Regions from separate parts of the Lysinibacillus sp. NPDC093216 genome, predicted to be linked through region 1. Evidence: riboswitches for the same ligand, from Rfam matches in the RefSeq annotation. Region 1 holds a riboswitch; each other region holds the start of a gene.

Region 1 (7,477 bases):
CCAGCAAGGATTGATTTAATACCGGCCTCAAGTGCTCCTGGTGTAATAATAACGCTACGTCCTAATTCAAAGTCAGCAGAAGCGTGAATGATACGACGAACAACTTTCCACTCATCCTCTGAGAAGTTATGCTCGCCCATTTCCTCTGCAATAATTGAAAAACTGTAATCGTAAATTTTATCTGGGTCTACTGTTAAAGGTTTGAAATCTGTTTTAAAATCCATCTGAATGGCCTCCTAAAGTGTGTTTTGTACAGCTTGTAATACATCTTCAAATGTAAAATATTGCTGTCCGTATTTTATATTTGGTCTTGCAATTAAAATCGTTTCAATGCCACATGCAAGGGCAGCGTCTAGCTTTTCATCCACCGAGCCAACCTTGCCGCTTTCTTTCGTGATCATCAATGTCACATCATATTGACGAAAGAGGGCTTCGTTTAATTCCTTTGAAAAAGGGCCCTGTATGGCAACAATATCTCTTTGTGCCACACCAAGTGCTTCGCATTTTTCCATATTATCGAGTCGAGGAAGCATACGCGCAATCACTCGTGTATTTTCTAAACCATGTAATACCTTCGTAAAGGTTGCTAGCGTTTTACTGCCCGTCGTTAGCATAATGACACCACGTATTTCCGCTGCTAAATGGGCAGCCTCCTCATAATCTTTCACTACCGTAATTAGTGGATGGGCATAATGCTCATGAGCACGTTCATAGCGAATATAAGGAACATTTGCTAGCTCAGCTGCCGCCATGGCATTTTTTGAAGCTTCTTCAGCAAATGGATGAGAGGCATCTACAACTAAACGGTACCCTCGCTCCGTAATAATCGTCGCCATTTCATCCGCTGTTAAACGACCGATTAAATAAGGAAGGCCTACTTCTGCCAGGCTAGAAGCAGCTGATTCAGTAACGACCGTTGCTGTCACAGCATAACCTGCTGACTGGATTTCAAGTGCTAGATTCCTAGCATCGCTCGTCCCTGCTAACATGAAAATCATTTCACTGGCTCCTCTTCATGATGGTGATGATGGTCGTGATCGTGATCATGGTGATCGTGATGATCATGATCATGTCCATGATCGTGGTCATGATGGTGATGATGATGCGCATGTCCATGCACTGCCGCATAAGCACGATAATTTTCTAAATCTTGCATACCTGTTGATGTACCATTCACAGCTTGCTCAATACGCTCTAATAGCACATTTTGTAAACGCTCATGATAGCCAAAATAGTTAGCAATTTGAATATCACATTCAGGATATTTTTCGTTAAATTGCTTACACATACCATTCATTCGTTCCATTAGGATACCTGTGAATAAAAAGTACGGTAGCATAATGACTTTTTTAGCACCCAGCTTCACACAGCGCTCTATTCCTTCTTCAACACGCGGATCTGTGACGCCCATAAACGCGCTTTCTACATACTGAACCGGGAGTTTTTCCCATAACAAACGTGTAATTTTATAAAAATCACCATTTGCATATGGGTCACTACCGCCTCGTGCAATTAATAAAATGGCAGTATCCTTCTGTTCTTCTTCCGCATTAAAGCCGATTTCTGCTAAACGATCTTCTAAAATCGCAAATATTTCTTCATGGATACCGATTGTTTGACCATATGTGAACGTTATATTCGGATAATGCTCACGCGCATGTTCGATTTCTGCTGGAATATGCATTTTTGAATGTCCAGCATGAAGAAGGATAATCGGAATAACGTGTACCTCTGTAGCACCCTTCTTCACACAGTTCGTAATACCTTCTTCAATGTTCGGCGAAGCGAACTCTAAAAAACATGTTTCTACTAAAAAGCTATCATCAATACGAGGTGTCATTTGCTCGATAAACGTGCGTACCTCATCATTTCCTGCAGCTAAACGGCTCCCGTGGCCGACAAATAAAATTGCTTTCATCTTATTACTCCTCACTAGTCGCCGCATGGAGCGGGCTCTACTTTTATTTTTGAAGACATATCCTGATACGTAAAATGTAATATCTTTTTCACACGCTTGAAGTATTTAAACAAACGTTCATTTGGATGTGCATTTGCTTTATATTCTTCGATAATATCGGTAATAAGTGGGATGAGCTGTTCAGGCTCTAATCCCTCAACAACTGGCTGGGCCGCATGTGCTGTACGACCAACCGGCTTGGCACCAATAAAAACATCAAATTTACTTTTACGATAAACAATGCCAATATCATCAAATACTGCTCGATAACATGCCATACCGCAGCCGTTAAAGCCGATATTTAATGTTTTCGGTAACGACATACCACCAAGCTTTTCTTGAATTTCTTCCGCATATGGAATCGAATCGAACTTTTCTCCATAACAGAAGTCACAAGCCTTTAACGATAGCACGTCACCAATTGGTGCTAGTAAAAAGCCAACTTCACGAAGCTTTGCGGTAACCTCTTCAGGCTCGGACGTTGGAACTTTCAAATGAATTTGATGGTCTGGTGTATACTCCATCGTTCCTTCCTCACCAACTACCTCAGCCAACGTCATCATTTGTTGAGGACTAAAGAACTTATTGGCAACCCCAGGACTAACCGCTAATTCAAAAATAGATTCGATTTTTTGTTGAACACGCTTAGGTGTTACTTTCACCGCGCTTGTTCCCTTTACCATAGTAAGAGCAGCTGTCGCCATTTCAAGTGACGATTTTTTAGGCTTTTGTTGTGGTGTTATGGCTAAACTGGGCTTAATACGATTGGCATTAGGATCTGTCGCAAAATCATTACGTGCTGCTCCTGTTTCTTGATTCATCGCCCATGGTTCATTTTCTTCTTTAAGTCGTTGATGTGGTCGTAACGGTTGTTTTTCCTCACCAAGTGTATATTTACGCTGATAACCACGTGGCGTAATCATTTTATTGTCGTAGAAGAATGTTGTTGAATTCCCGATAATAACCGTTGTTAACATGCCGATATCATGTTCAAGCATTTCTGCTAAAGTAGTCATCGTTATTTCCTGACGGTCACGATACGCGCTTTTCACAAGTCCAACTGGTGTATCTGGCGAACGATATTCCAATAAAATTCGTTGTGCCTCTACAATTTGTCTCGTACGACGTCCACTTTTCGGGTTATAAAGAGCAATAACAAAATCCGCCATTGCTGCTGCTTCTACTCGTTTTGCAATTAAATTCCAAGGTGTTAAGTGGTCACTTAAACTAATGGTACAGGCGTCATGCATAATGGGAGCACCTAGTAAACTGGCACATGAATTAATAGCTGAAATACCTGGAACAATTTCTACCTCGATACCAGTTGCTTCTGTCCAGCCTAGCTCGATTAATACCTCATACACTAATCCTGCCATTCCATAAACCCCGGCATCCCCACTGGAAATGACCGATACGATACTTCCAGCCTCTGCTTGACGCACCGCTTCTTGCGCACGTGAAACTTCCTCTGTCATACCAGTACTAATAATCGACTTTGCACTAACTAAATCCTGAATCAGTTCAACATAAGTTTTATAGCCTATAATCATATGACTTTGTTGTAGTGCCTCCACAGCACGAGTCGTAATATGTTTAAAGTCTCCAGGGCCAAAGCCAACTACGAAAATCTTACCTTTTTGAGCCATTTTGTTACCCCTCTTTCACCTTTTCAATGCCTTTAATGGCTGTTGTTTGTGCTGTACGCTGCAACGAACCTTCACGCAATGTAAAAACATGCTCATTATGTAACGCTTCATGATTTAAATCTTGTACAAGTACTCTCGCATGCTCCTTCGTTGGCACTCGGTACCAATTGCCCTGAGGATATGCAATGACAACACAAGCATCCTTACACCTGCCATTACAGCGGGTCCTTGTTGTATGTATCTCCTTATCAAGCTCCAGTAACTGTATTTCATCACGAATTGCCTGTGTAATGTCCTCAGCATCTTTTTTCATACAACTACTACCATTGCAAATAAAAAGATGTGTTTTCATCCCCTCTAAATTCCAAGTTGTCATAGTCGTTCTCCCCTCATATGCTTTTAGGAAAAAGAAAAACCTTTACTCTAGACGAAGAGTAAAGGTTTAGTAGAAGCCAAATAAAAACGAATATATACTGGTACTCGCTTTCGCTTCAACTTCTCCCTCCGAAAAGTTTGCTTGCATCATCACATAAGCAGGTTTCCTGACTTAAGCTTCCTTTTACTTTCGCGCCTTCCTAAGTTTTCACTAGTGGCATCCGCGATTTCATCAGCTATTACAGTAGCGGGGGCTGTATCGGACTTTCACCGATTTCCCTATTATCTTGAATATTCAAGCACTTATGGATGTTTTATATGAATTATATGGTTTTTTTGTAATTGAAAACTGTTTCTATCATAGCTTATTTTTTTAAAATTTCAATATTTCTTTCTTAATTTGTGACAATTTTTTTAAAATTCCATAGAAAAATGCGACATCCATTTTCTATTTATCTAAATTTTCGACATAGACACCCAATTTAAAATTTTTTCACAAAAGGGATAGCATATATATGGAAATTCGTGTTACACTTTGTCGTGAAATCTCACAACTTCATCTTTTTTTCGGTGTGAAATGTTCAGCATTTCGCTTAAAAGGGAAGCCGGTTTAAGTCCGGCGCGGTCCCGCCACTGTATTAGGGAGTTTTATAGATAATGTCACTGTCCAAAGGATGGGAAGGCCTATAAAACGTTGAACTAAAGCCAGGAGACCTGCCGAAAAATATGTGATCGTTTCAACCTACGAGGATGGGTGTGCGGCTTAGCAGATTAGAATTTTATTTGCTTTTTTAGCTATGCACTTTTCCACTATCGGAGAAGTGCTTTTTTTCGCATACTTTTTCTAAAAATTTTAATGTAAGGAGGAGAGATTTTTGAAATTTTCAGGTTGGAAGCTTAGTTATTTTTTATTGGCATTTTTATTCGTACCAAATCGTGCATTTGCGATGCATATAATGGAGGGCTTTTTGCCAATCGAATGGGCGATTTTTTGGTGGGTCATTTCGATTCCATTTATTATTTTAGGATTACGTTCTATTCGTAAAACCATTGATGAAAATCCTGAAACAAAAATGATATTAGGGCTTTCGGGTGCCTTTGCCTTTGTACTTTCTGCCTTAAAAATCCCTTCTGTAACAGGAAGTTGCTCGCATCCTACAGGTGTTGGACTTGGAACAGTTCTTTTTGGACCATTAGCGATGAGTGTTATCGGGACAATCGTATTATTATTCCAATCTTTACTGTTAGCGCATGGTGGGCTTACAACATTAGGGGCAAACACTTTTTCTATGGCAATTATGGGTCCTATTATCGCCTACTATGTATTTAAGGGCTCACAAAAATTGGGACTATCCTTTTCCATTGCTGTCTTTTTAGCAGCAATGCTTGGTGACTTAGGTACATATATTGTCACTTCTGTCCAATTAGCTCTTGCCTTCCCTTCTGAGGTCGGAGGCTTTATGGCTTCATTCACTAAATTTGCTGGTATTTTTGCGTTAACACAAATTCCTCTTGCTGTTAGTGAAGGAATTTTAACAGTGATCGTTATGAACTTTCTGAAAAAATACAATGTGAGTGAACTAAAAGCTCTACGTGTGTTCTCTGCAAAGGAGGCTCACTAAAATGAAAAAAAACTTACTGCTCATCGCCATTGTTGTGTTGTTAGCAATCGTTCCCCTGTTTATTCAAAAAGGTGCTGAATTCGAAGGGGCTGATGGCGAAGCGGAAGCAGCAATTAGTGAAATAGATGCTAGCTACGAGCCATGGTTTGAAAGCTTATGGGAACCACCAAGTGGTGAAATTGAAAGCTTATTATTCGCACTACAAGCTGCTATCGGTGCTGGTTTCATCGGGTATTTCATCGGCTTAATGCGCGGCAAACATAAAGAAGGTTAAACGCTATGTTACTCATTGATAAGTATGCTTATTTGAATAAACTAGCGTCTGTTCATCCGCTAGAAAAAATGACGTTATCCCTTGGACTGCTTTTATTGTCGCTTATCATGAGAGATGAACGAATTTCACTCATTACATTTATTGTGATGAGTGCTTTTATCATTTTAGGCGCAAAAATCCCTGCTAAATATTACGCAAAGTTATTGTTGCTACCTGGATTTTTTTTACTATCAAGTTTAGTATCCATTTTAATTTCTATCGCGCCAGCGACAAACAGGCTTCCTTCAAACATTTGGTCATTTTCTCTTCATAATTGGACAATTTTTGTCAGCAGTGCAAGCCTAGTAACAGCGCAGCAGCTTTTTTTCATCGTCCTTGGCAGCATTAGCTGTTTGTATTTTTTAATTCTCACAACATCAGTCCAATCTATTTGTTACGTCTTACGACAATGGCGACTCCCAACTCTATTTGTAGAGTTAGTAGAGCTAACGTATCGTTTTATTTTTATCTTTTTAGACAGTATGCAAAAAATTCATCTTGCCCAACAGGCTCGTCTGGGATACAGCTCCCCTATGCAGTGGCTTCGATCGGTATCAATGCTAATTGCAGCTTTATTTGTCGAGATGTTCCAACGCAGTCGTGAGCTAAACAATGCAATGGAAGCACGTGGTGGCGAAATGGTCTATTGGCAGGATGATGTTCCCTGTAACACGAAAAATTGGATAGGTATTGCTGCTATTTTTATACTCCTCATCATTTATGGAGGTTTTTTCTGATGACAGATTTATACTTTGATTTAACACATTTATCCTACGCTTATGCAGATGGAACTCATGCCTTAACAGATATTACACTTCAAATTCCAAAGGGAAAAAAAATCGCTTTACTTGGTCATAATGGAGCCGGGAAATCAACGTTATTTCAGCATTTAAATGGTATTTTGAAGCCTACCGCTGGAAGTATCTCCTTTTGTGGCAATGAACTGAACTATAGTAGAAAAGCATTAAAAGAATTACGCCAACAGGTTGGTATTGTTTTTCAGGATGCAGACAACCAGCTTTTTTCCGGCACAGTTAAGCAAGATATTGCATTTGGTCCTTTGAATCTTGGCTGGACAACTGAAAAAATCGAGGAAAAAATTGCGTGGGCTGTCGCTCAAACCGAAGTCGAAGCATTGCTAGATAAACCGATCCATTTTTTAAGTGTTGGTCAGAAAAAACGTGTCGCAATGGCAGGCGTACTTGCAATGGAACCTTCCGTTTTATTATTAGATGAACCGACAGCTGGACTAGATAATTATTATAGTGCACAAGTTTTACAGTATTTAGCTATGTTAGAAAACGGGGAACGAACAATATTATTGGCAACGCATGATATCCCCTTAGCCTATGAATGGGCAGATCAAATCATCGTGATGGAAGCTGGGAGAATTATTTACAATGGAGATCCAGTAGCAATGTTCTTCCAAGAGGATTTGCTTGAAAGAGCCCATCTTGAACGCCCATGGGTCTTTGAAATGGCCGTTGCCTTACAAAAGAAAAAGTTATTTGAGAAAAACATAAAAATGCCTCGTTCGAAGAAAGATTTACACAGACTTATTGAG
Region 2 (7,477 bases), on a different contig from region 1:
ACGCCCCTCATCATCATAGCCATAACCATTAGACGGGTGCAGATGATAATCACTAACTTGATGCTTTCGGAACGCAGCAAGCACTTTTTGTTGATTGAAGAATGCCATGTCTTCTACCTTTGCATGAAAAGGGCGTACCTTTTCTTCTATTTTAGCAGCTAATGCTAGTGTTTCTTCTGATAAATTGGTTGTAAAAGTCATTATGTTCTTCTCCATTTCACATTTGTTCAAGTCTTATCTTATCAATTTGTGAGCTTGCCTGCAAAGCTTGCTAATTTCATTAGGCACTAAGCTAAATGACCAACTAAATCTATTTAATTCTGTTATAATAAGGTATTTAATATCTGATAATTCCGAATCAAAAGTCAATGCTTTTCTTTGCAAAAACTTCTAGATACAAAAAGGTAACTTTAATATTTTCTAGTAACTAATCTACAACAACATGAAATGATTTATTCACATAAGGGGTGAAAGGGTTGGCTTGGGAGGTTTTTAGTATCATTGGAACAATTGCCTTCGCAATTTCTGGAGCAATAATTGCAATGGAGGAAGAATACGATTTATTCGGTGTCTATATACTCGGTATCGTAACTGCTTTCGGCGGTGGAGCTATACGAAATCTACTCATAGGTTTACCTGTAACAACATTGTGGGGTCAAGATATGATGTTTCAAATCGCCATTGCAGCCATTACAATTTTTTTCTTATTTCCACATCGTCTCATTCAGCATTGGCATCGCTGGGGCAATTTCACTGATGCTATCGGATTATCGGCATTTGCGATTCAAGGTGCCCTTTATGCTGTGAAGCTCGACATGCCTATTAGTGCCGTTATTGTAGCTGCTGTCTTAACAGGGTCAGGTGGTGGAATTGTTCGCGATTTATTAGCTAGACGTAAACCGTTAGTTCTTCGTGATGAAGTCTATGGCGTTTGGGCAGCATTAGCCGGGCTTATCATCGGACTTCAACTTTTTACAGGGGATATCTTTTTATATGTATTATTTGGTGTGATCACAGTACTAAGAATACTTTCATATATGAAGAAATGGCGTTTACCGTTACGGAGGTTGAATCGAGCATAGTTATACTGTTGCATAATTTAAAAGCCCAAATATCTGATTTGGGCTTTTTTTGAATTTATAAATTCCTTATTTATCACAAACTCCGTGCATCCACAGCAGCAGCTAAAGTTAATTTTTCAACAGCAACATAGCTTCTTCTAAAGTAGCCATATTTTTCATCATAGAACATGCTGCGTCTAAAATAGGAAAGGCTAAAGCTGCACCAGAGCCCTCACCCAATCGCATATTCATCAGCAACATCGGTTCAACTCCGAGCATTTCAGCAGCAATTTTTGCACCTGGTTCTTCTGAGGCATGTGAAGGAATGATATAGTCTTTTACGTTTGGTTCGAGTTCGTATGCGATAAGGGCAGCGATGGTAGAAATAAAACCATCAATAACAACAGGTTTACGATGTGCGGCGGCTGCAAGTATTACTCCAGCCATAGCGCCTATTTCTAATCCACCGACCTTTGCAAGAATATCAATAGCATCATCGCGATTTGGTTTATTTAATGCAATAGCATTGTGAATGACTTCTACTTTATGTGCAATCCCCCCTGGTCCTACTCCTGCACCAAAGCCTGTCACTTCATTTGGATGACATTCGTGAAGAACCGATAATATGGCAGCACTCGGCGTTGTATTACCGATGCCCATTTCACCTGTCCCGAGTACATTGATTCCTTTTTTGATTTCTTCCGTTGCTACCTCAATTCCTACTTCAATAGATTGAATGGCTTCTTCCCTTGACATAGCAGGACCTTTTGCCATATTGTCCGTGCCATATTTAATTTTTTTTATGATAACACCAGCATCATGTGGAATATCCTCTTTTACACCAACGTCTACTGTGACAATTTTTGCATCTGTGATTTTTGCGATAGCACAGACACCTGTTCCTCCTCTAGGAAAATTTAATGTTTGAAAGACCGTCACATTTTGTGGATTAGGTGTTACCCCTTCATCACAAACACCATGGTCTGCTGCACAGACAATTATCGCCTTTTTATCAATCGCAGGAAATAGGTCTCCTGTAATTCCAGATAGTTGTACAGCAAGAGCCTCCAGTTTCCCCAAGCTTCCAGGAGGCTTGCAAAGTGCATCTATGCGTTCCCTTGCCTTCTCCATCATTTTGTAGTCAGCACTTTGAATGTTTTGAATCGTTTGTTGTAATAATTGCATGAAAATTTCCCCTTTCTTTTTTGCCCTTGTTACTCGAAGAATGATTTAGAGAAAAAAATAAAAAGCCTGTAGTTTATTCCATAACAAATAAACTACAGACTTTTCCATCGTCTATATAACCGAAGCAGATAGGCAGGTCTCCTGGCTCAATTTCAACATTTCATAGAACCTTCCCAGCAAGACGCTAGTGGCATTCTCTATGAAACTCCCTTTTACAGTGGTGGGACCGCTAAAGCTTTTCACTTTATTCCCTATTCTCCCGCAGTGGGCACCTAACGCTTTTATGCAATTACTTTAAATCTACGGCAAAGCGCTCATTGTGTCAACATTTTAAATTTTCAAGCTTCATTGTTATTTAAGTAAATAAATATGCTTAATTATTCATATTTAAAAACTTTAACACAAAATACTAAAGTAATAACTGCTATAGCAGTTATTACTGATAATTCAGTCAGATAAGTGTTGAGATTTTGTGTCTCGAAGATCAGTGTTTTTCTAATAGCTTCAATAATATAATTAAGTGGATTAATATAAACAAATGGCATTAGAAATTTTGGCCACACATCGCTCGGGAAGAAAGTACCACCTAAAAAAATGAAAACTAGATTTGAAAGATTCCCCATAGTTGTGGCATTTTTTGCGTTATTAGCGTAAATTCCGATTATTAAACCGATGGCTAATAAGCTAAGACCACCCATTAATAACAATGGAATTAATAAAAGAGTATAAATTGAATTAAAATTTAATTGAACATTAAAAATGAAAACACTAATGCCCAAAATAATAACTGTTTGTATAGCCATAATGAAAAGCTGTGTACTGAAAATAGATACCATTATTTTTGATGTAGAGATTGGAGTAACTTTAATTTTTTTAAAAATACCCCTTTCCCTATACGAAGCAATCATAACGGGTAAAGCTATAAGACCTATAGCTCCATAAGCCATCCCTAGAATACCAGGGAAAATATAGGACATATATGACATACCCTCTCTTGCAGCGTCTTTCCCTGCTGTACCCATTAAAGCCATCATTAGAATAGGGAACACCGTACTCATAATAACCGCTTGTTTATTTCTTATTTCCATTTTGAAAAATATAGAAGATAAATTAACAAAACTATTCATAATTTCAAAACACTTCCAGTCATATTTAAGAATACATCTTCTAAATTTGCTTTTTGAATATTAATGCTCGTTGTTGTTATTCTTTTTTCATCTTCTAATTTATTTATATAATCTAACGTTTTTCTAATATCCTTCGTGTATAAGTAGAAATAGTCATCTTCTTTTTTAATCTTATCTACTGTCGAACAACTTTCTAAATACTGGACAGAAGAATCTACTATTAAACCTATTTTAATAACCGAGTTTAAATTAGCATTTTTAATAATTTCTTCAGGTTTTCCTACTGTATAAATACTCCCATCGTTTATAAAACATACATTATCACAGAGTGCTTCTACTTCTTCCATATAATGTGTCGTTAGGATTATTGTTGTCCCTTCTTTTCTAATATCCTTAATAATATGCCACAAATCTTTTCTAGAGTTTGGATCTAAACCAGTTGTTGGTTCATCCAAAAACAAGACCTGTGGTTTATTGAGAATACTTAATGCTATACTTATTCTTTGTTTTTGCCCGCCAGAAAGTTTATTAACGTAAGCTCTTTTATGTTCTTGCATATTGACTTTTTTTAATAAGTCTTCAATTTCTTTTTCAGTAATCTCCATATTGTATAATGTGGCGAAAAATTCGAACAATTCATCCACCTTAATATGATCAAAATAGGAGTTTGACTGAAATTGTACACCTATAAGTGGTTTAATTTTATCTCCATCTTTTGTAACATCTAAACCATTGACAGTTATGGTGCCAGTGAATCCATTTTTAACTCCTTGTACACATTCTAATAAAGTTGTTTTTCCAGCTCCGTTTGGTCCTAGTAACCCAAACACTTCATTGTGGTTTATCGTTAAATTAATATTTTTCAATATTTGTTTATTTAAGGTATACGAAAAACTCAAATCTTTTATTGATATTGCTTCATTCAATTAGAACACCTCAATTATGATAGAATGATTCGCTTCATTGTTGCATGATTTAACTTTTCATTTATAAATGCTTGCATGTCTTTAATATCAATATTATCAAGAACTTGAAGCATTTCATCTAATGATAAATGATGCCTTTCAATAACCCGCTCATTACCTAAAAATAATAAAAAATCCTTATCATTTTCTAATATCTTGTAAATTTTATGCTGTAAAAACTTTTTGCTTTTCTCTAAATATTTATTCATAATGTTAATTTCTTTACTGTCTATATTCATCTTTTCATTAATATGTAAGATGAGTGATTCTAAATCTTCTTGTTCAGTAATAAATTGGACTTGCAAAATACTTTCATATTTAAAATGAAAAGGTAAGCACACGATAAAATACACACTTTGTTTTTTCAACCGAAATTCTTCATACAGCAATCCCGTGTCATTCATTGTCATCATCATACTAAACAAAGATAAATAAATTTTTTCATCTTTTGATAATCCATTGTTAAATTCATAACATATAGATACAAAAGAAGAGGATGATTTATCTGAATTTTCTTTCGTTTTTATCATAACATCTGTTTCTATAAAAGTAGAAGGCTCTATCGTATCCCTTATCATTGAATTGATACGTATTTCCTCTCCTTCTGAAGATATCTCATAATGCTTGTCAATAATTCCAGAAAAATCATCCATATTTTTTTTACCACTATATAAAATGGAGAAGTTTTTACTATTATTTAAGTATTTTATTACATCAAGGATTTGGTTTAATTTCATTTTTGATAGTGTTAATTCAGTTCCCAGTATTGAATGGCTTAAATTCTCATCCCAAATATTCTCGGTGATTATATCTTGAATATTCTTTTGATCAATGAATGTGCGACTCTTCTTCTCTAACATAACTGTCTTTTTTTCATTAACAAATGAAATATTGTCGATATTTGGATTGCTTAGAACGAACAATACTATCTTAATTAATTCTTCTACATCCTCTTCTTTGCACGACAACAATAAATAAAAATATTCATAAGAAGTAGAAAGTTTGTATTCAACTCCTTTTTCATTTAAGATATCTCTTAATTGATTTTCATTTGAATAATGGCAGCTTAATAATAAATGTTCCATTAGATGAACTATTCCATAATAATTTTTGTGTTCATAACGTGAACCGATATTAAACCAAAAAATAATATGAGATAAGTAACTTGTTTCATTCCTCAAATGATAAATAGGTATATCGTTTTTCGATAAAGTGTATTTATATTTTTTCATATGTTTATGCATCCTCTTAGCATCTACTTAATTCTATAATCATTTTCTTCGTCTTTATGTCCAATAAAAAATTCATATATAACTCCCTCGGATACACCATTTATATTTAAATACTCATTAATTTCATCATCAAAAAAGCCTCCAACAGCTAACGTACCTAAATTCATAGCAGTATTCGTTAAATATATATTTTGTCCTAAATGACCAGCATCAAGGTGAGCAAATCTATATGCTCTATCTCCATATTTGTAAGATAGCCTAGGGAATACAGCTGTTATGAACATCAGAATTGACGCATTTTTAGCAATATCACTGTAAGAGGTTAATGATGGTAAACAATCTTCTTGAGACCCTTCCTTTAATAACTCGAGACAATGTAATTTAACATTATAATGATATAAACCCTGTTCTAAATTCTCTACATTGTTTACTAGTAAATAAATTTCTAAAGGATATAGACCACCAGCTGATGGCACGGTTCTTAATTCCTGTAAAGAATTTGTTTGTTTTGATGGTAAAAAGTCATTAATTCCATAGCTCATATATAATAAATATGATAATTGCTTAAAAGAGATTGGTTTATTAATAAATTTTCTAACACTACGCCTTTCTAAAAGAACCTCAGTGAAACTTTTATTAATAATTAAATTATGAAAGTTTTTCTCTAATTGGATTCTCTTATTAGACGTGTATGTTTTATATGGCATATGACTTGCTTCTAAGAAGTTTTTCTCTGTCAAAACACTCATTATATTTTTTCCCAGCATCTTTTCCTTCAATGAATTTAATTTTGTATTTTCATGGAAAATTTCGTACATACTGGAATTTTTTAACAGCGTTTCCTCAACCTTTTTTGATAGAATTTCTACTTCTGTTATCTGACTCAAAAAATCACACCCTTTTTTAATTTTATTTTCATCCTATTAAGGGAACGGATGTGGTATTGGGTTTAGTTCTTCAAAATTCATGACTGTATCTTTTAAATTTATTTTTTTCGGTACTTCATATATCCTTGTTCCACCAGCTCTCGGAATTACATGATCATTAGTAATTTCCGTGAAACCTGGAATTACCACCCTAATTACATGATACCCCCTTTTTTTAACATCCTCTGTTGTTAAATCGTAAATAACAACATCATGTCCTTGTCTTCTTAACATTTCTAGAGTTATTGCTAGCTGTGTTTTATGAGAATTTTCATATTCAGGATATGCTTGATTAATGTTGACAATATTATTAGATTGATATGCGAACTGAATGTGCTTTTTCATATTATTATTCGTAAATAGTCTTACTCTACTATGAAAATCTCGTATATCACTATAATCTTCTTTAAATTCGTCTGAAACTCCCTCAACAAAATCTCTTTTCCAGCTAATTCTTCCTTGAGATAATTCTATAAGGGTTTTAATGACTGCATCCTTCAAATTCAATCGAGTTGCAGCAGCGATTAATGTACCACCAGATAAATCTTCTAATACCCCTAAAACGGTTGGAATCTTTACATCCATTGTCATATCAATTAGATGGAATTTACAATTTGGCGTTTTAAAATATTGTTCAAATATTTCCCTAATATATTTATCACTTTCAATATTGATTTTTGGCATTGATAATTTATTGAACCATAATATACTAAAGCAGTCTCGTTCTATTACTTCAAAGATACCTTTTAAAATAGCCTCTTCCTTTGATTTTGCACAAGAAAGACCAGTAGATACTGAATGCCATATTAGTTCTTCATCATTTTTGTGGAAATAAGGAAGAAATACATTTGCAGCTGGAATATAAACATGTTTGTTTTGAATCAATGAATAACCTTTGACCCAATTAACGACTGTATCTAAATTTAGTTTTTTGAATGGAAATTCAGGAGTAACATATTGTTTTTCATGATAATAAGCAAA
Region 3 (7,477 bases), on a different contig from region 1:
ACTAAAAAAGCCTTATTAGTTTCTGGCACTCCAAATAAAATATTCCAATGCTTTCTTTTGCCGTTACTTCCGATTGACTTTCCAGGCTTATCTAAATCAATATTTATTGCATCTTTTAATTGAGCATTTTTATTCCATTTCAATGCAGGTGGATAGGCTAATTCAATCGCTTGTTTTATTGATAATTCTTGCTGTTCATCGGCTTCAAATGTATCTTTTGTTAATTGTAGAGAACTAGCAGATACTATCTCAACAGCATCAATTGGAACTAATAAAAGTAAGACAACAAAAACAATTCTTTTCATTTTCTCAAGCCCTTTTTAGGTGTATTATTTCCAAAACTTATTCAAATATTCTGCGTCGTTAGTAAAAAACATTTGTCGAACAATTCCCATGGCAAAAAGGGATATACTGGATTTTATAGAATACTATGAACCAACCTAAATTTTTTAATCAGGAGTGAGGGAATTGGAAGTTACTGAAGAGCAAAAGTCATTATTCAGTAGAATTGGCTATCTCTATTTACCAGCTAATAATATCGATGAAACAATTGAATGGTATCAGAATAAGCTAGGATTTAAGCTTAAAGCACCAAAATTTCAGGATGATATTGGTTATGTGGCAGTATTAACACCGCCAGAAGGATATGTTGTATTACTCCTTGTAGAAACAAAGGATCATACAACAGCAGATTTTTTACGCGATGGTCGCCTGTATCAAACTTTTACGTTGAATTGTCCAGATCTTGAATATACACATCAATCATTAAAGGGTAACGGTATAGAAGTTACCGAGATTATGGTGCGTGGAGAAAATGCTAAATATTTTGTCTTTACCGACCCATCAGGTAATCATATCGAGGCTGCTTGGTCTGTATGGGATTAAGTGACAAAAATAGGTGCTTTAGTACAAGAAGAATGATCAGACTTTATGTTTAATCATTCGAAAAGATAGTTGCTATTCAACTAACGGTCTGTTTAGTGGAACAAGATATAAAACTTTTGATGATAAAATTAGTCAATTGTAAAGGCTGTATTCTAAAAAAATGTTGCTATATAACTCCCATGAAAGAACGTAATAATCTTTCATTTTCTGTGGTGAAATGTTGATTTTTGCGCTACATAGATGGCTAACGGGGGAGGTTAGTGGAAGAAGGGCCATTGTAATAATGTGTAGAAATAAACAAATATAACTAATTCTAAACAGGAGGTATTATGAAGGATATTAGTTTATGTGTTAAAGAGTTGGATGTCCATTATTACGAATTAGGAAAGAACACTAAACCCACAATAGTCTGTTTACACGGACTTGGAAATAGTGGGGCAGTCTTTTCTGAGTTAGCTGAATACCTAGAAGATGATTTTCATATATTATCTTTTGATAATCCAGGTCACGGAGGCACATCTCCTTTTGTAAATGAAGATGGTTATCTATTTTCAAGTCTTGCAAAATGGTATAACGATGTATTCGAACGAGTCTTAAAAGAACCCTTTTATATTTTGGGCCATTCTTGGGGAGCTGATATAGCTTTACACTATGCTAAAATGTACCCTAAAAAAATTAAAGGGGTTATCTTACTTGATGGTGGCTATACGTTTCCAGATTTCCAAGAAGATATGACCTTTTCTAAAGTATATGATGGGTGGAATGATTATATGGAGCATTCCTCGGTTTTTGACACTTGGGCTGATGTAATCGGGGAGTACCAACAATATACAGACCGATGGAATGAAAAAATTGAACAAATGGTTCAAACACTTTTTAATAAAAGAGAAAAATATGAACTTATTACTTCAAAGTTTACTGTATTATCTATTATTAAAGCATTTTTTAGAGAAAGTTTTACAACAGCTTATCCATACATAAAATCACCATTGATTCTTATCCACGCAACTCTTCCCAAAGAGTTAATAAACGCTAGAAGAACTGGAATCAACAAATTAAAACAGCATATAGAAAATGTCACCATTGTTTCAATGGAAGCAACTGATCATATGGTTCATTGGGATAACCCTAAAAAAGTAGCTAATGAAATTCATAACTGGGTATCTAAATGTTGAGCTACGTGGCGATTGCAAAAAAATATTACACCAATTGAAGTGAACGGAACCTCGGAAATTGGGGACGTTGTGGTCATTTCTTTAATAGTAGCCTCATTTCTAGCTGCATTTTTTAGCCAAAAGGGCAAGTTGAGAATTTTTTCTTTAATTGTTTCCGCCATTCCAGTGCTTTTTCTACTAGGATTGATTTTACTACCGATATTTTATTTGTTAGAGCAATAATCGGATACGTTCTTTGTAAAAAGATGGTGAAGTTATTGCACTTCAACTAACGAATGCTTTAATTATAAGAAGATTGGGGAAAAGATAAAATATTTCCGAAATAAAGGTTATCTATTTGTTGCTTGAACACCAATAAAAATTGTTAAAAAGAGTGGTGATAAAGTGGAGAATGTAAATCAAAATAAGCGTATTCTTTATGCGGTTTTCGAGCATGATATTCAATTGCCAATCCTAGATATTACTCATCCCCTTTTCAACGCAAGTATTGATGAACAGGCGTATCATTTGAGCTGTCTTAAGTCAGCCAAGAGCATTGAATCATTAAAAAAGATGCCTGGCTTTATCCGCAACATCTTTCTGACTACTCCCACAGATAAGCAGTGGGGTTCTTATGTACTTAAGAGAAGCGTTACAAAGCTCTCCACAGATGGTGTTGCCATGTCCTGTGTACAACATCTTTGATTTATCTTCTGTTCCATAAGACTTTCTTATTTACACAACCGATGTTGTACAAGAGACCAGGACTAAGATTCCTGGTCTTATTATGTTAGTCATTACTATAAGGTTATTATTATATTCAGAAAATAAAATTGACGTGAACATTTGAGCATGTTATGTTTAATACAAATTTCATAGCAATCATTACAAGTTTGAGTGAAATAAGCTTTCATTCAATTAAAAGGAAAATGGGTGTAAATCCCATGCTGTCCCGCAGCTGTAAATGAGGAGTTTTGTTTAGATTACCACTGAGTGAATACTTGGGAAGGTGAAGCAAAATCATGATTCATGAGCCAGAATGCCTGCTTGTAAGGAGATTCATTGATGATCTACGAAAGATAGGGAGATGGATAGGGGCTTACTCACAGTAAGTTATTCTGTCCTTATTCTTTTGGAATAAGGTTTTTTTTATGCCTTTTTTCACTCTGTAGATTCTTCATTTAGTGCACCACAAACAAAGATAGGAGACAGAAAATGAGATTGACAAAGTATTTACTTCCTTTCATGCTTGTTATGATGTTCAGTTTACTTACTGGCTGTACAAGCACTGAAAAGGAAGAGACAGCAACGAAACAACAGACTGACGAAAAAATGATAACGATTGGATGGCCATTAGATGTAGGTCCATTAAATCCCCATACATATTTACCAAATCAAATGACAGCACAAGCGATGGTCTATGAATCATTGGTTGAATATAACGATGACGGAACAATTACGCCGAAACTAGCAGAAAGTTGGGACATCTCAAAGGACAAAACTTCTTATGTTTTCCATTTAAGAAAAGATGTCAAGTATTCTGACGGAACGGCTTTTAATGCAGACAATGTGATTCGTAACTTTCATGCAGTTTTAGCAAATCGTGATATGCATTCTTGGATGGGCATGGTTAATCATATTAAAGAGGTTGTGAAAGTGGATGACTTTACAATTCGTTTGCAATTGGATGAACCCTATTATCCTGTCTTAAACGAACTTGCCTTCGTAAGACCTTTCCGTTTTTTAGGTGATAATGGATTCCCTAAAGGTGATGCGACAAAAGATTCAATCAAAGCACCAATTGGGACAGGCCCATGGGTATTAACAGATTACAAAAAGGATGAATATGCTTTATTTAGTCGCAACGAAAACTACTGGGGAGAAAAACCTCTTGTAGAACAAATAAAAGTAAAAATTATCCCTGATTCAGAATCTATCTCGTTAGCATTTGAAAACGAAGAATTAGATTTAATATATGGTCGTGGCATCATTAGTTTAGATAACTATACGTTTTTAAAAGATAGCGGGAAATATAAAACCGCTACGTCTGAACCTTTATCTACGCGTGCGCTACTGTTGAATACACAGTCAGGTCCGTTAGCAGAATTAAAGGTACGTCAAGCGATTCAATATGCAATCAATAAGGAACAGATGGTTGACAGTATTACACATGGTACTGAAAAAGTGGCCAATACACTATTTTGGGATGCTGTGCCTTATGCCAATATTGATTTAGCGCCAATTTTATATAATCCGAAAAAAGCGCAACAATTGCTAGATGAAGCGGGATGGACGCTTCAGAAGGGTGAAAAAATTCGCTCTAAAAACGGACAGCCACTAACATTAGATTTAATCTACATTGCGACAGATGCGATTCAAAAACCTATGGCAGAACTAATGCAAGGTGAACTTGCGAAAATAGGGGTACAATTGAATTTAGAAGGCGCAGATGTGATGGTAGGTCTGCAAAAATTAATGGATGATCAAGTTGATATTAATTTCTGGCGTACAAATGGACCACCAACAGATCCACATAGCTTTGCTAATGAATCAGCTACACCAAACGCTAATGGTGTCTATGAAGCAAAATTAGGCTTACCAAATGCCAAAGAAATCGATAATAGCATTCATCAATTATTAGTAGGTACAGATGAAAAAGAGCGAGTGCAACTTTATACGGATATTTTAACAATGTTCCATGACCAAGCACTATTCTATCCTATATCTTACGAAACAAATAACGTGATTTATCAGCCATATATGAAGGATTTTGCTCCACGTGCATCTGAATATGATATTCCATTTGCACAAATGGATAAAGAAAAATAACTGTAAAAGAGAGAGTATGTCTATCAAAGACAGCTCTCTCTTTATCATAGGATTGATTAGGAAGTGACAGCATGTATGAATCGACATGGATGTTTTGTTTAAAAAGAATTTTGACTTTACCGTTTGTACTATTGGGCGTATCCATCCTGACTTTTGTATTTATTCGTTTCGTTCCAGTAGAACCTGCTGAGGTCATTCTTAGATTGGCAAGAGTTGCACCAACAGCAGAAGCCATTCAAGCATTACGTGAAGAACTTGGAACAGACAAACCTTTTCTTATTCAATATTTACTGTGGATAAAAGGCGTTTTGCATTTAGATTTTGGTACATCTTTTGTTAGTAAATTACCAGTAGCACATGAACTTTTCGCGAAATTACCCGCTACCATTGAATTAGCAGTTGCTGCATTTGTGTTAATTTTAGGATTAAGTATACCATTAGGGATCATAAGTGCATTATATAAGCATTCCATCATCGATAAAATCATTAGACTATTGACTATCATGAGTGTATCGATTCCAACATTTTGGTTAGGTTTTTTACTATTATATATATTTAGCTTGAAATTAGGGATCTTCCCGACAAATGGAAAGGGCACACTAGTACATCTAGTTTTACCTGCACTCGCATTAGCTTTACCAACAATTGGACTGTTCGTCCAGTTTATCCGTACAACCATCATTGAGGAATTACAACAGCATTATGTTCAATATGCACAGCTAAGAGGATTAAAAAACTCTGTGATCCTCGTACGCCATGTTTTGAGAAATGCTATTATCCCGCTATCTACTGTGTTAGGTATGACGCTTGGTAATTTACTAGGTGGTGCAGTAATTGTAGAGCAGGTTTTTAGTTGGCCAGGACTTGGGAGGTATTTAATAGAATCCATTATTAACAGGGATTACCCAGTTGTACAATGCTATGTATTGATTATTGCTGTCATTTATGTGCTTGCAAATTTATGCACAGATGTATTGCATCGTCTATTGGATCCTCATCTGATGATGAAGGACAGGAGAGATTGAAGTGAGCCTATTACATAAAGAACTCAGATTATTTAGTCTAACGATACTGCTAGTCATTGGCTTGTTAGGACTGTTTGCGCCAATTTTAATGCCTCATGACCCTTTAGCAGTCGATATATCAAAGAAATTTTCAGGTCCAACATGGGACTATCCATTAGGTACAGATCATTTAGGAAGATGTGTTTTTTCACGATTGCTTTTAGGTATTCGCTATTCTTTAGGATCAGCGCTCGTCATTCAAATAGTAGCCATTCTTTTAGCGATCTTACTAGGTGCTTTTGTTGCGCTAAAACGAGGCCTGATAGATTTCCTATTTATTCGAATATGTGATATTTTATTAGCTTTTCCTACACTTGTCCTTGCATTTGGACTTTTAGGTTTATTAGGTCCTAGCTTAAAAAATGTGTTGATCGCACTTATTTTTACGCAATTTATTTATTATTCAAGATTGATAAGAAGTTTATTTATTGGAATGAACGAAAAAGATTTTATTCAAGCAGCAAGAATCAGTGGCACTTCTGGAATCAAATTAATCAAACGCCATTATATCCCCAATTTACTGCCACCTATCGTAACAATAGTCGTATTAGATATAGGAAAGGTTATTTTAGAAATTGCAGGCTTTTCCTTTATTGGACTTGGCGTGCAGGCCCCCATCCCTGAATGGGGAATGATGGTGAATGAAGGAAAACAATACATCCGTCAACATCCTGAATTAATGCTTTATCCTGGACTTGCCATCGTCCTTGTTGTGCTATTATTGAATCATTTGGCAAGTAGTTTCAAGAAGCTTGACCAGTAAAGGGGTAATTATGGAGAAAGTTTTAGAAGTGAAAGACTTAACGGTAAAAATCGGTGAGAAAAATATAGTAACCTCTATCAATTTGACAGCCTATAAAGGGCGTGTCTTAGGGATTATAGGGGAAAGTGGTAGTGGCAAGACAATGCTTTGCCGCGCTATCATGCAATCATTACCGGCTTCGGCGCAGATCACACAAGGCCAAATCATCTACCAACAAGAAAATTTATTGAATGTATCAGCTGCTAAATTGAGAGCGTATCGCGGAAGGCATCTGTCTATGATTATGCAAAATCCGTCTACAGCTTTTGATCGTATTCAAACAATCGAAAGTCATTTTCGGGAATCATTAAAAGCTCACTTTGTAATTACTAAAAAAGAAATGAGACAGATTGCCATTGATGCTATGTATAAAGTCAATTTACCCAATCCAGAAAAGCTTTTGCGCTATTATCCTTTCCAATTAAGTGGCGGAATGTTACAGCGAGTGATGATTGCTTTGTCATTGGCGATACAAGCTTCTATATATATTGCAGATGAACCAACGACAGCCCTTGACACAGTCAATCAAAAACAAGTATTAACATTATTTGATCGTATTCGTTCGGAAACAGAGGCTGCTATTATTCTTGTGACACATGATATAGGTGTTATTGCTGAACTAGCTGACGATGTGGCCGTGATGTATCAAGGTGAAATGATTGAGCACACGAATGTCTATGATTTTTTTGATGCGCCTCAGCATCCTTATACAAAGAAACTTTTACAATCAAGAATTATGTTTT
Region 4 (7,477 bases), on a different contig from region 1:
GGCAACACTAATCGTTTGGTTATTTCAAGCAGGAAACTGGAGTTGGGTCGGATATTATGTTCGCTTTCTTTGGTTGGCTCTCTTGATTGTCACTTTCATTTTTTCTTGGAAAAGGGTAAGAAATTTACCGTTTACCACAAAATATACGCTATCTCAAAAGTTTTCAATTGGTATTTATATTGTCCTCATTTTGGTTTTTGGTACTTATAATGCTTTGGTCGTGAAAAGCTATACAGTAACCGAAAAAGGAATTGAGTTATCTTTCCCACTTAAGGATGGCACCTATTATGTCGGACAGGGTGGCAATCAGGTGTTAATGAACTATCATCAAGCCTATCCAGGTCAAAAATATGCTTTAGACATTTTAAAATTAAATACGCTCGGAACCCGTGCAAGTGGACTATATCCAGAACAATTAGATAAATATCAAATATTCGCAGATGATTTATATAGTCCTTGTAACGGAAAAGTAGTCAACATACAAAATGATTTACCTGACCTCACTCCTCCGAAATCTAATCCAGAAAATCCTGAGGGAAATCATGTCACTCTTTCATGTGAGAACCATGATGCTACTGTTTTATTAGCTCATATGAAAAAAGGCAGCGTAGTGGTGGCACAAGGCGATAAAGTAACAACGGGCCAAATACTTGGAAAAGTAGGAAACTCGGGTAATACAAGCGAACCACATTTACATATTCACGCCGAAAAGGATGGGAAAGGTGTACCGATAACATTTAATGATCGATTTTTAGTGCGAAATAGTTTAGTACGATCATATTAACGATAAATAAAAAATGCTTAAATTCTTAAAAGAGGGCGGATAGCGAATGTCTGAAAAAAATCAAACAAACAATAATTCTGTAATTTCTTTAACGCTTGGAATTCTATCATTGTTTATACCTTTTATTGGCTTGATCTTAGGCATCATCGGAATAGTTTTTTCAAATAAAGCTGTAAAAGAAATTAATACAACTAATGAAAATGGTAGAGGATTAGCAACTGCAGGTTTAATTTGCAGTATAATAGGGATTATTTTACAAGTCCTTGCGATTTTGGGGTATGTAGCCTTTTTCTCAATGACGGTGGTAAATAATAACGGCTAACATGAGCACATTTCGTGCGATTTCTATTGTTTTTGTCCCCCGAACCCATTTGTTTAACCTGAGCAATTTTTTTCTTTTACTTAAGCGTCCCCCTATTCTCACAAAAAAATCCACCTCCATGTTTTTTCAACATGGAGGTGGACTTGGCATTACAAATCATCAAAGCCGTTATCTTCTACATTAACCTTTACATACTGGCGAGAACGTTGCTCGAAGAAATCTGTCTTCCCTAAATCAACATCCTCATACGCTTTAACCCACTTTAATGGATTTTTGCGATAGCCTTCAAATGGACGCTCTACGCCAAGCTGATTACAGCGTACATTAGCATAGAAATGTACATAATCATGCACATCTTCCACATCGAGGCCAGCAATTTTATCGCCAATCACTTCATTGGCCCAATCGATTTCTAGTTGAACGGCTTCACGGAAGATTTCCTGTACACGAGCTGCTCGTTCAGGTGTATCGTATTCAGGATATTCCTCTAATAGCTCCTGATAAATTTTCACAAATAAATCGACATGTAGCTGTTCATCGCGATTAATATAATTAATCATCGTTGACGAGGCCACCATTTTTTGATTGCGTGCTAAATGATAGAAGAACGCAAAGCCAGAATAGAAGAATAAACCTTCTAAAATCACATCATAAACAATCGCTTCTAGCATATTTTCAACAGATGGCTCCTCGGAAAATGCTTGGTAGCCCTTAATAACGAAATCATTACGTCGCTCTAGCACTGGCTCTGTACGCCAAAAATCAAATGTACGATCCTGCTCGTCTTTGTTGACAATACTTGATAGCACGTAGGAATAAGAGTGATTATGGATTACCTCTTGTTGCGCTAAAATAATCATTAGTGCATTTAAACTTGAATCTGTTAAATAATCCGCTACTTTCCCCGCAAAATCGGTTTGTACACTATCTAATAGTGCTAGCAAGCCAATGATTTTTAAAAAGGATTCCTGTTCATCTGCTGATAGCTGTGGAAACTGTTTGACATCATTGCTCATATTAATTTCAAACGGTGTCCAGAAGTTCCCTAGCATTTTTTTATACTTAGGATATGCCCAGCTAAAACGCACATCATCCCAGTTCAAAATGTTAGAAGAACGTCCGTTGACAATTCCTGTTGAACGGTTCGGTGCATCTTTATCCATAATTTGTCGTTTTGTAATAGTTGTCATTGTTATTTCCTCCTAGCTCGCGCAAGACTCACATTCTAGCAATTCTACAGATGTTGAGCGCACATAATAAGTCGTTTTTACACCGCTCGCCCAAGCATTCATATGCAATGCTAGTAAATCTTTCGCCTTAATCGTATTTTGAACGTATAAATTAAGTGAAATGCCTTGGTCGATATGACGTGCTCGTGCAGCATTTTGCTTGATTGTCCAATTTTGATCGATGAAATAAGCAGATTTATAATACCAAGTTGTCACAGGTGATAGATCAGGTACTGTTACTGGAATTTTGTAATCCTTCTTCTCTTCTGAATAACTCTTTTGGAAGATCGGATCAATCGTAGCCGTACTGCCTGCTAAAATAGATGTTGATGAGTTCGGTGCAACTGCCATTACATAGCCGTTACGCATACCTTTCTCAGCAACCGCGGCGCGTAATGCATTCCATTTATGACTGTCATAGCCACGTTTGTCAAAATACGCACCCGTATGCCAATCTGAGCCTTCAAATAATGGATAAGCTCCTTTTTCACATGCCAAATCGTTAGAAGCACGAATCGTTAAATATGCAATTTCTTCATATAGCTTGTCCGCAAACTCTACAGCTTCCTCAGACTCCCATTGAATTTCTTTCAAAGCTAATAAATGGTGCCAGCCAAACGTTCCAAGTCCAATACCACGGTAGCGTAGGTTCGTAATTTCTGCTTGTTTTACTGGAATTGTATTTAAAGCAATAACGTTATCTAACATACGTACTTGAACTGGGATTAATCGTTCTAGAACACCAGCCGGTACTGCTCTACCTAAATTGATAGACGATAAGTTACATACAACGAAATCTCCAGGCTTGCGACGTGTTACGATGACATCATCTTCAAGGGTAATAGACTCAAATTCAGTAGCTGACATATTTTGGAATATTTCTGTACACAGGTTCGAGCTGTAAACCATCCCTTCATGCTTATTCGGATTCATGCGATTGACTTCATCTCGATAGAACATAAACGGCACGCCTGTTTCAAGCTGAGAGCGCATAATACGCTTCATAATATCAATGGCTGGTACAACTTCACGACTTAACAATGGATTGGCGATACATTCCTCATATTTAGTACGGAAAGAGCCGTCACCCTTTTTCTCATCATAGAAATCCTCTAGTGAAAAGCCCATAACTTCTCGCACTTCATGTGGGTCAAATAAATGCCATTCCCCGCGCTCTTCTACCGTTTCCATAAATAAATCCGGTAAGCATAGCCCTGTGAAAATATCATGAGCACGCAAACGCTCATCCCCATTGTTTAAGCGTAAATCTAAAAACGTAAAGACGTCTTTATGCCAAACATCTAAATAGACAGCAATAGCGCCTTGTCGTTGACCAAGCTGATCGACTGAAACCGCCGTATTATTAAGTTGTTTAATCCATGGTAAAACACCACTTGATGCACCTTTAAAGCCTTTAATAGATGAGCCTCGGCTACGAATTTTACCCATATAAACACCAATACCACCGCCGTACTTCGATAATGTTGCGACATCTGTATTCGTGTCATAAATGCTTTGTAAACTATCATCTACTGTATCGATAAAGCAACTTGATAGCTGTCCATGTGTTTTACCTGCATTTGATAATGTTGGTGTGGCAACAGTCATATATAAATTACTCATTGCCCAGTAAGATTCACGTACTTTTTCTAAACGATTTTCTGTTTCATCCTGCATCAGAGTCATCGCAATGACCATCCATCGTTCCTGCGGTAATTCCACCGGTGTTTTCGTGTAATCACGGACTACATAGCGGTCCATTAATGTTTTTAAACCTATATACGTAAACAACTCATCTCGACTTGATTCTAAATAAGAAGCGAGTTCCTGAAGCTCCTGCTCACTATACTTTGTTGTTAAACTTTCATGATACAAACCAACTTCTGTATAGTGTGCTAAATGTTCTGGGAAAACCTTATAAACATCTTTCACTGAGACACCACGACGCATCGCAAATTGGTCATATAATTTTTCTAAATAAATTTGAGCTGCGACAAATGTCCAGTATGGCTCCTCTTCATCAATGAGGCTAAGCGTTTGTAAAATCATCGCATCTGCCCATGCTTCAAATGTGGCATTGTCGTTTTTTCGTAGCCATCGATCCGATAACCTCACAAAACTTTCGAGTTCATCCTCCGTGTAACTTTTCTTGAGCTTAGTCATTTGCTGTTCGATTTGAATTGTCATGTACACATTCTCTCCCTTTCCTTCTCCAGCAACACAAAAAGCGATCACGCAACATCTATCGGTTACGTGATCGCAGTAAAATCGGAAATGGAAATGAAGGATAAGCGCACAAAGAAGTGAACAAATCTCTCGCCTCCACTTCTCAATCCCCGAAGAATGTGTTGCTGTCTTGAACATATCGGCAGGTCTCCTGGCTCATGCTTCCTCCAAATGATCACCTTCCCGTTCTTCACAGTGGCCTACTCATCATTTGTCAGCACTTACAGTTGCGGGGACAGCTTCGGCCTAAGATGACTCTTTTTCCGAATTCCCTTTTAAACCATATTGGTACCGTTCGTCCAAAATACTATATATTGTGTTTTAACTCCTAAACAAATCTAACATATTGTGTTTATTGTTGCAATAGGCGATTTGCCCCTTGCAAGTTATAAAGTGCTACATTTTCTCGAAGCAAGCCCAATTACAATGCAGTTTTACGTAGTTTTTCAAAATTTCTAGGAAATTTTTTTTGTGCTAGCTGCTCTTTTTCAGGCTGTATTCCTAGCAAAACTACTGCACATGGACCAGCCGATTTCTCAACATCTAACGAACTTTTGACCTGTTGCTCGCTAAAAAGGCGGGTAAATTCTGCTTGTAGACCTTTTGATCCAACTGGCCATACTTGCTGCACAATCCCCTCTTTCCACGCCTGAAAAATAGGTTGGAGCTGTGCGACATCTTCAGGCTGAGCAAGGATTTCATTGCCTACAAGCGGTAATCCATAGGTGTACCAACTAAGCTGTTCATACTTAGTTGCTGTGTGTTTTTGCTGTTCACCTAGCATCGTTATAGATAATCCTGATTGTAGAGTCGGCATATTGGACTCTGTACTACCGTCTATCGGTGGACAATTAAGCCCCGCCTCATCAAAAACCTGCTGAATGCCTGCAACATAACGAGACCATGCAGCATCTCCTGAAAAATTAGCGAGTAAAATATGGTTTGGTAAAGCATTTGCAGCAAGCTGCTCTAAAAAAGTAACACGCGCCGTGAAGTATGCCGTTAGTTTGTCTGGAGCAGACACAACATCTTGTGGTTTTTCGCCAATGGCTGCGGCATTATCTGTTGTAGCAAACAGCTCACCTATTTTTATTGCATTTCTCAATGTACTCGACCTTCCTTACGCACAAACACCTTTGACAGAATTGGCATCACAATTGCAACGATCACCAGATTTACGAGTGTTGCCAATGGAAGACTAGTCAGTGACGCCCAGTAAAATGCCGGACTAATGATAAAGTAAAATGGTAAAGGTGCCACAACACCATTTAGAATAAGTGCCACGGGCCATTTCCAGAAATGCATTCCTTTTTTATGCATGACCCCAAAGACCCATACAACAATAAACATTTCTACTGCGATAATAATATGTAGTGGCCCTAGAGGGAAGCCAGTAGTTAAGGCTGAGATAAAATGCCCAATGACTCCCGAAACCCCAGCTAATACTGGAGATAAAAAGACAACGCTCAACAATGCAGGTGCAGAGTCAAGCGCTGCAGTTGAAATAAATGTTGGAATTTTAATGACTGCACCTACTGCACAAATTGCCGCAACCATGGCAGTGAGCGTCAATTTCATCAATCTTTGTCGATCCATCCCATTTCCTCATTCCTTTAATATTTGGCTATTCATTATAACGTGTGGTTGATTTCCGTTCCGGCTGGGTGCTTTGTCGCTTTCGCACAGAGCAAAGCTTCCTGGAGGCGTCCGATAAGCCGCTAATCCCAAGGTGTCGCCGCTTTTACCCCAACCACAACTTTTAATGAAAAGCCTACTTTATGAAACAATATTATTTGATTTGTTCCCCGATACCGTACCAAATGCGTACGACTTGTTCAGCTTCAGCGAATAATGCCTGGTACAAACGCCCACATGTATCACGCAACAATCGTGCCTGTTTTTCCATCGGCACAACTCCACGACCCATATCGGTCACTATTATATAGACGGCACAATTTTCTTCAAGAGTCTTTAGTCTTGTCAAAATGATTTTGACAAGGGGTTCATCCTCCTCAAGATCTTGTGTCACGAGCCACTTCTCTATGTTTTTAATAACTAGTACATCACAGGCTGGGCTGTCATTAGGTAGATTGCCATCTACAAGCTCAACTTTTTGACCTTCGAGCAATTTCATGACATAGTCGGTTTTTCCACTATGGGCGCCTCCGATAAAGACATGCATCGCGCTCCCTCCTCCCAAGCCTTTCTTGTAAACGTTAAAGAAAATATTTTATCATGCGGTGATTGATACGACCAAAAAGTTTGCTCAGTCGGTGCAAATTCTACAAGAAGCGCTCGAATAACTCCACCATGGACAACGAGATGATAAACATCTTCGTCTTTTGGTAATGCCGTGAACCCTTCAATGACACGCGCACAAAAGGCATCAAAGCCTTCCCCCTTTGGAGGTGGTGACTGTACGGGATCATCTAACCATGCACAATAACGACTATCTGATTTTAAGTCATCATATGTGAGCCCTTCAAATTCACCGAAGTTCGACTCTCGAAATCTCCTATCAGACACATATGTTGCATTCGGAAAATAATGGGCTGCTGTTTCCCTACAGCGCAGCAAGTCACTACCATACACCTTAGTGGCATCTGAATCTACTATAGTCAGCAAAGATGCATCGGCTAATGAAGAATCTGTCCAACCGATATAACGCTTCTCCAAATTCTCCTTTGTTGGAGCATGTCTCATTAAGTGCACAATAACAACGTCACCCATAATACAACCTCCATTCCTTCAATTGATGCACCGAGTAAATCTCCAGAAACGCCACCAAAGTTGCGCACTGTAAATTGACGAAAGACTAAAAAGGCAATCGCTAATACAGCCATCAACACTAATGGAACAATGGAGAAACCTATGACAAACAACAAGCTACTATACGCCACAACTAATGTGATAAGC

Evidence for each region. A riboswitch is a leader RNA that binds a small molecule or an ion and turns the genes downstream of it on or off. The one in region 1 is predicted to bind cobalamin.
Region 2: another riboswitch for cobalamin. It lies ahead of cobT (nicotinate-nucleotide--dimethylbenzimidazole phosphoribosyltransferase); the one in region 1 lies ahead of ACQKOG_RS02935 ((2Fe-2S) ferredoxin domain-containing protein).
Region 3: another riboswitch for cobalamin. It lies ahead of nikA (nickel ABC transporter substrate-binding protein); the one in region 1 lies ahead of ACQKOG_RS02935 ((2Fe-2S) ferredoxin domain-containing protein).
Region 4: another riboswitch for cobalamin. It lies ahead of ACQKOG_RS16590 (ribonucleoside-diphosphate reductase subunit alpha); the one in region 1 lies ahead of ACQKOG_RS02935 ((2Fe-2S) ferredoxin domain-containing protein).

The regions. Positions count from the first base shown of each region.
Region 1 is NZ_JBNNVB010000002.1:105,723-113,199, reverse strand. Features, by position in the region: gene ACQKOG_RS02955 (precorrin-8X methylmutase) at 1-224, opposite strand, end outside; gene cobK (precorrin-6A reductase) at 237-998, opposite strand; gene ACQKOG_RS02945 (sirohydrochlorin chelatase) at 995-1,918, opposite strand; gene cobJ (precorrin-3B C(17)-methyltransferase) at 1,933-3,603, opposite strand; gene ACQKOG_RS02935 ((2Fe-2S) ferredoxin domain-containing protein) at 3,608-3,979, opposite strand; cobalamin riboswitch at 4,118-4,300, opposite strand; cobalamin riboswitch at 4,530-4,714, shown strand; gene ACQKOG_RS02930 (energy-coupling factor ABC transporter permease) at 4,854-5,600, shown strand; gene ACQKOG_RS02925 (energy-coupling factor ABC transporter substrate-binding protein) at 5,602-5,874, shown strand; gene cbiQ (cobalt ECF transporter T component CbiQ) at 5,880-6,650, shown strand; gene ACQKOG_RS02915 (energy-coupling factor ABC transporter ATP-binding protein) at 6,650-7,477, shown strand, end outside.
Region 2 is NZ_JBNNVB010000001.1:99,871-107,347, forward strand. Features, by position in the region: gene ACQKOG_RS00540 (aminotransferase class I/II-fold pyridoxal phosphate-dependent enzyme) at 1-201, opposite strand, end outside; gene ACQKOG_RS00545 (trimeric intracellular cation channel family protein) at 477-1,082, shown strand; gene cobT (nicotinate-nucleotide--dimethylbenzimidazole phosphoribosyltransferase) at 1,191-2,246, opposite strand; cobalamin riboswitch at 2,361-2,537, opposite strand; gene ACQKOG_RS00555 (ABC transporter permease) at 2,624-3,373, opposite strand; gene ACQKOG_RS00560 (ABC transporter ATP-binding protein) at 3,370-4,299, opposite strand; gene ACQKOG_RS00565 (M16 family metallopeptidase) at 4,314-5,570, opposite strand; gene ACQKOG_RS00570 (SagB/ThcOx family dehydrogenase) at 5,594-6,457, opposite strand; gene ACQKOG_RS00575 (YcaO-like family protein) at 6,494-7,477, opposite strand, start outside.
Region 3 is NZ_JBNNVB010000016.1:499-7,975, forward strand. Features, by position in the region: gene ACQKOG_RS16830 (hypothetical protein) at 1-305, opposite strand, end outside; gene ACQKOG_RS16835 (VOC family protein) at 469-885, shown strand; gene ACQKOG_RS16840 (alpha/beta fold hydrolase) at 1,215-2,060, shown strand; gene ACQKOG_RS16845 (hypothetical protein) at 2,445-2,744, shown strand; cobalamin riboswitch at 2,912-3,104, shown strand; gene nikA (nickel ABC transporter substrate-binding protein) at 3,255-4,868, shown strand; gene nikB (nickel ABC transporter permease) at 4,940-5,893, shown strand; gene ACQKOG_RS16860 (ABC transporter permease subunit) at 5,895-6,695, shown strand; gene ACQKOG_RS16865 (ABC transporter ATP-binding protein) at 6,706-7,477, shown strand, end outside.
Region 4 is NZ_JBNNVB010000015.1:78,695-86,171, forward strand. Features, by position in the region: gene ACQKOG_RS16575 (M23 family metallopeptidase) at 1-784, shown strand, start outside; gene ACQKOG_RS16580 (DUF4190 domain-containing protein) at 831-1,106, shown strand; gene ACQKOG_RS16585 (ribonucleotide-diphosphate reductase subunit beta) at 1,256-2,296, opposite strand; gene ACQKOG_RS16590 (ribonucleoside-diphosphate reductase subunit alpha) at 2,309-4,522, opposite strand; cobalamin riboswitch at 4,685-4,872, opposite strand; gene ACQKOG_RS16595 (hypothetical protein) at 4,983-5,666, opposite strand; gene ACQKOG_RS16600 (ECF transporter S component) at 5,663-6,157, opposite strand; gene ACQKOG_RS16605 (bifunctional adenosylcobinamide kinase/adenosylcobinamide-phosphate guanylyltransferase) at 6,351-6,743, opposite strand; gene ACQKOG_RS16610 (histidine phosphatase family protein) at 6,692-7,291, opposite strand; gene cobS (adenosylcobinamide-GDP ribazoletransferase) at 7,264-7,477, opposite strand, start outside.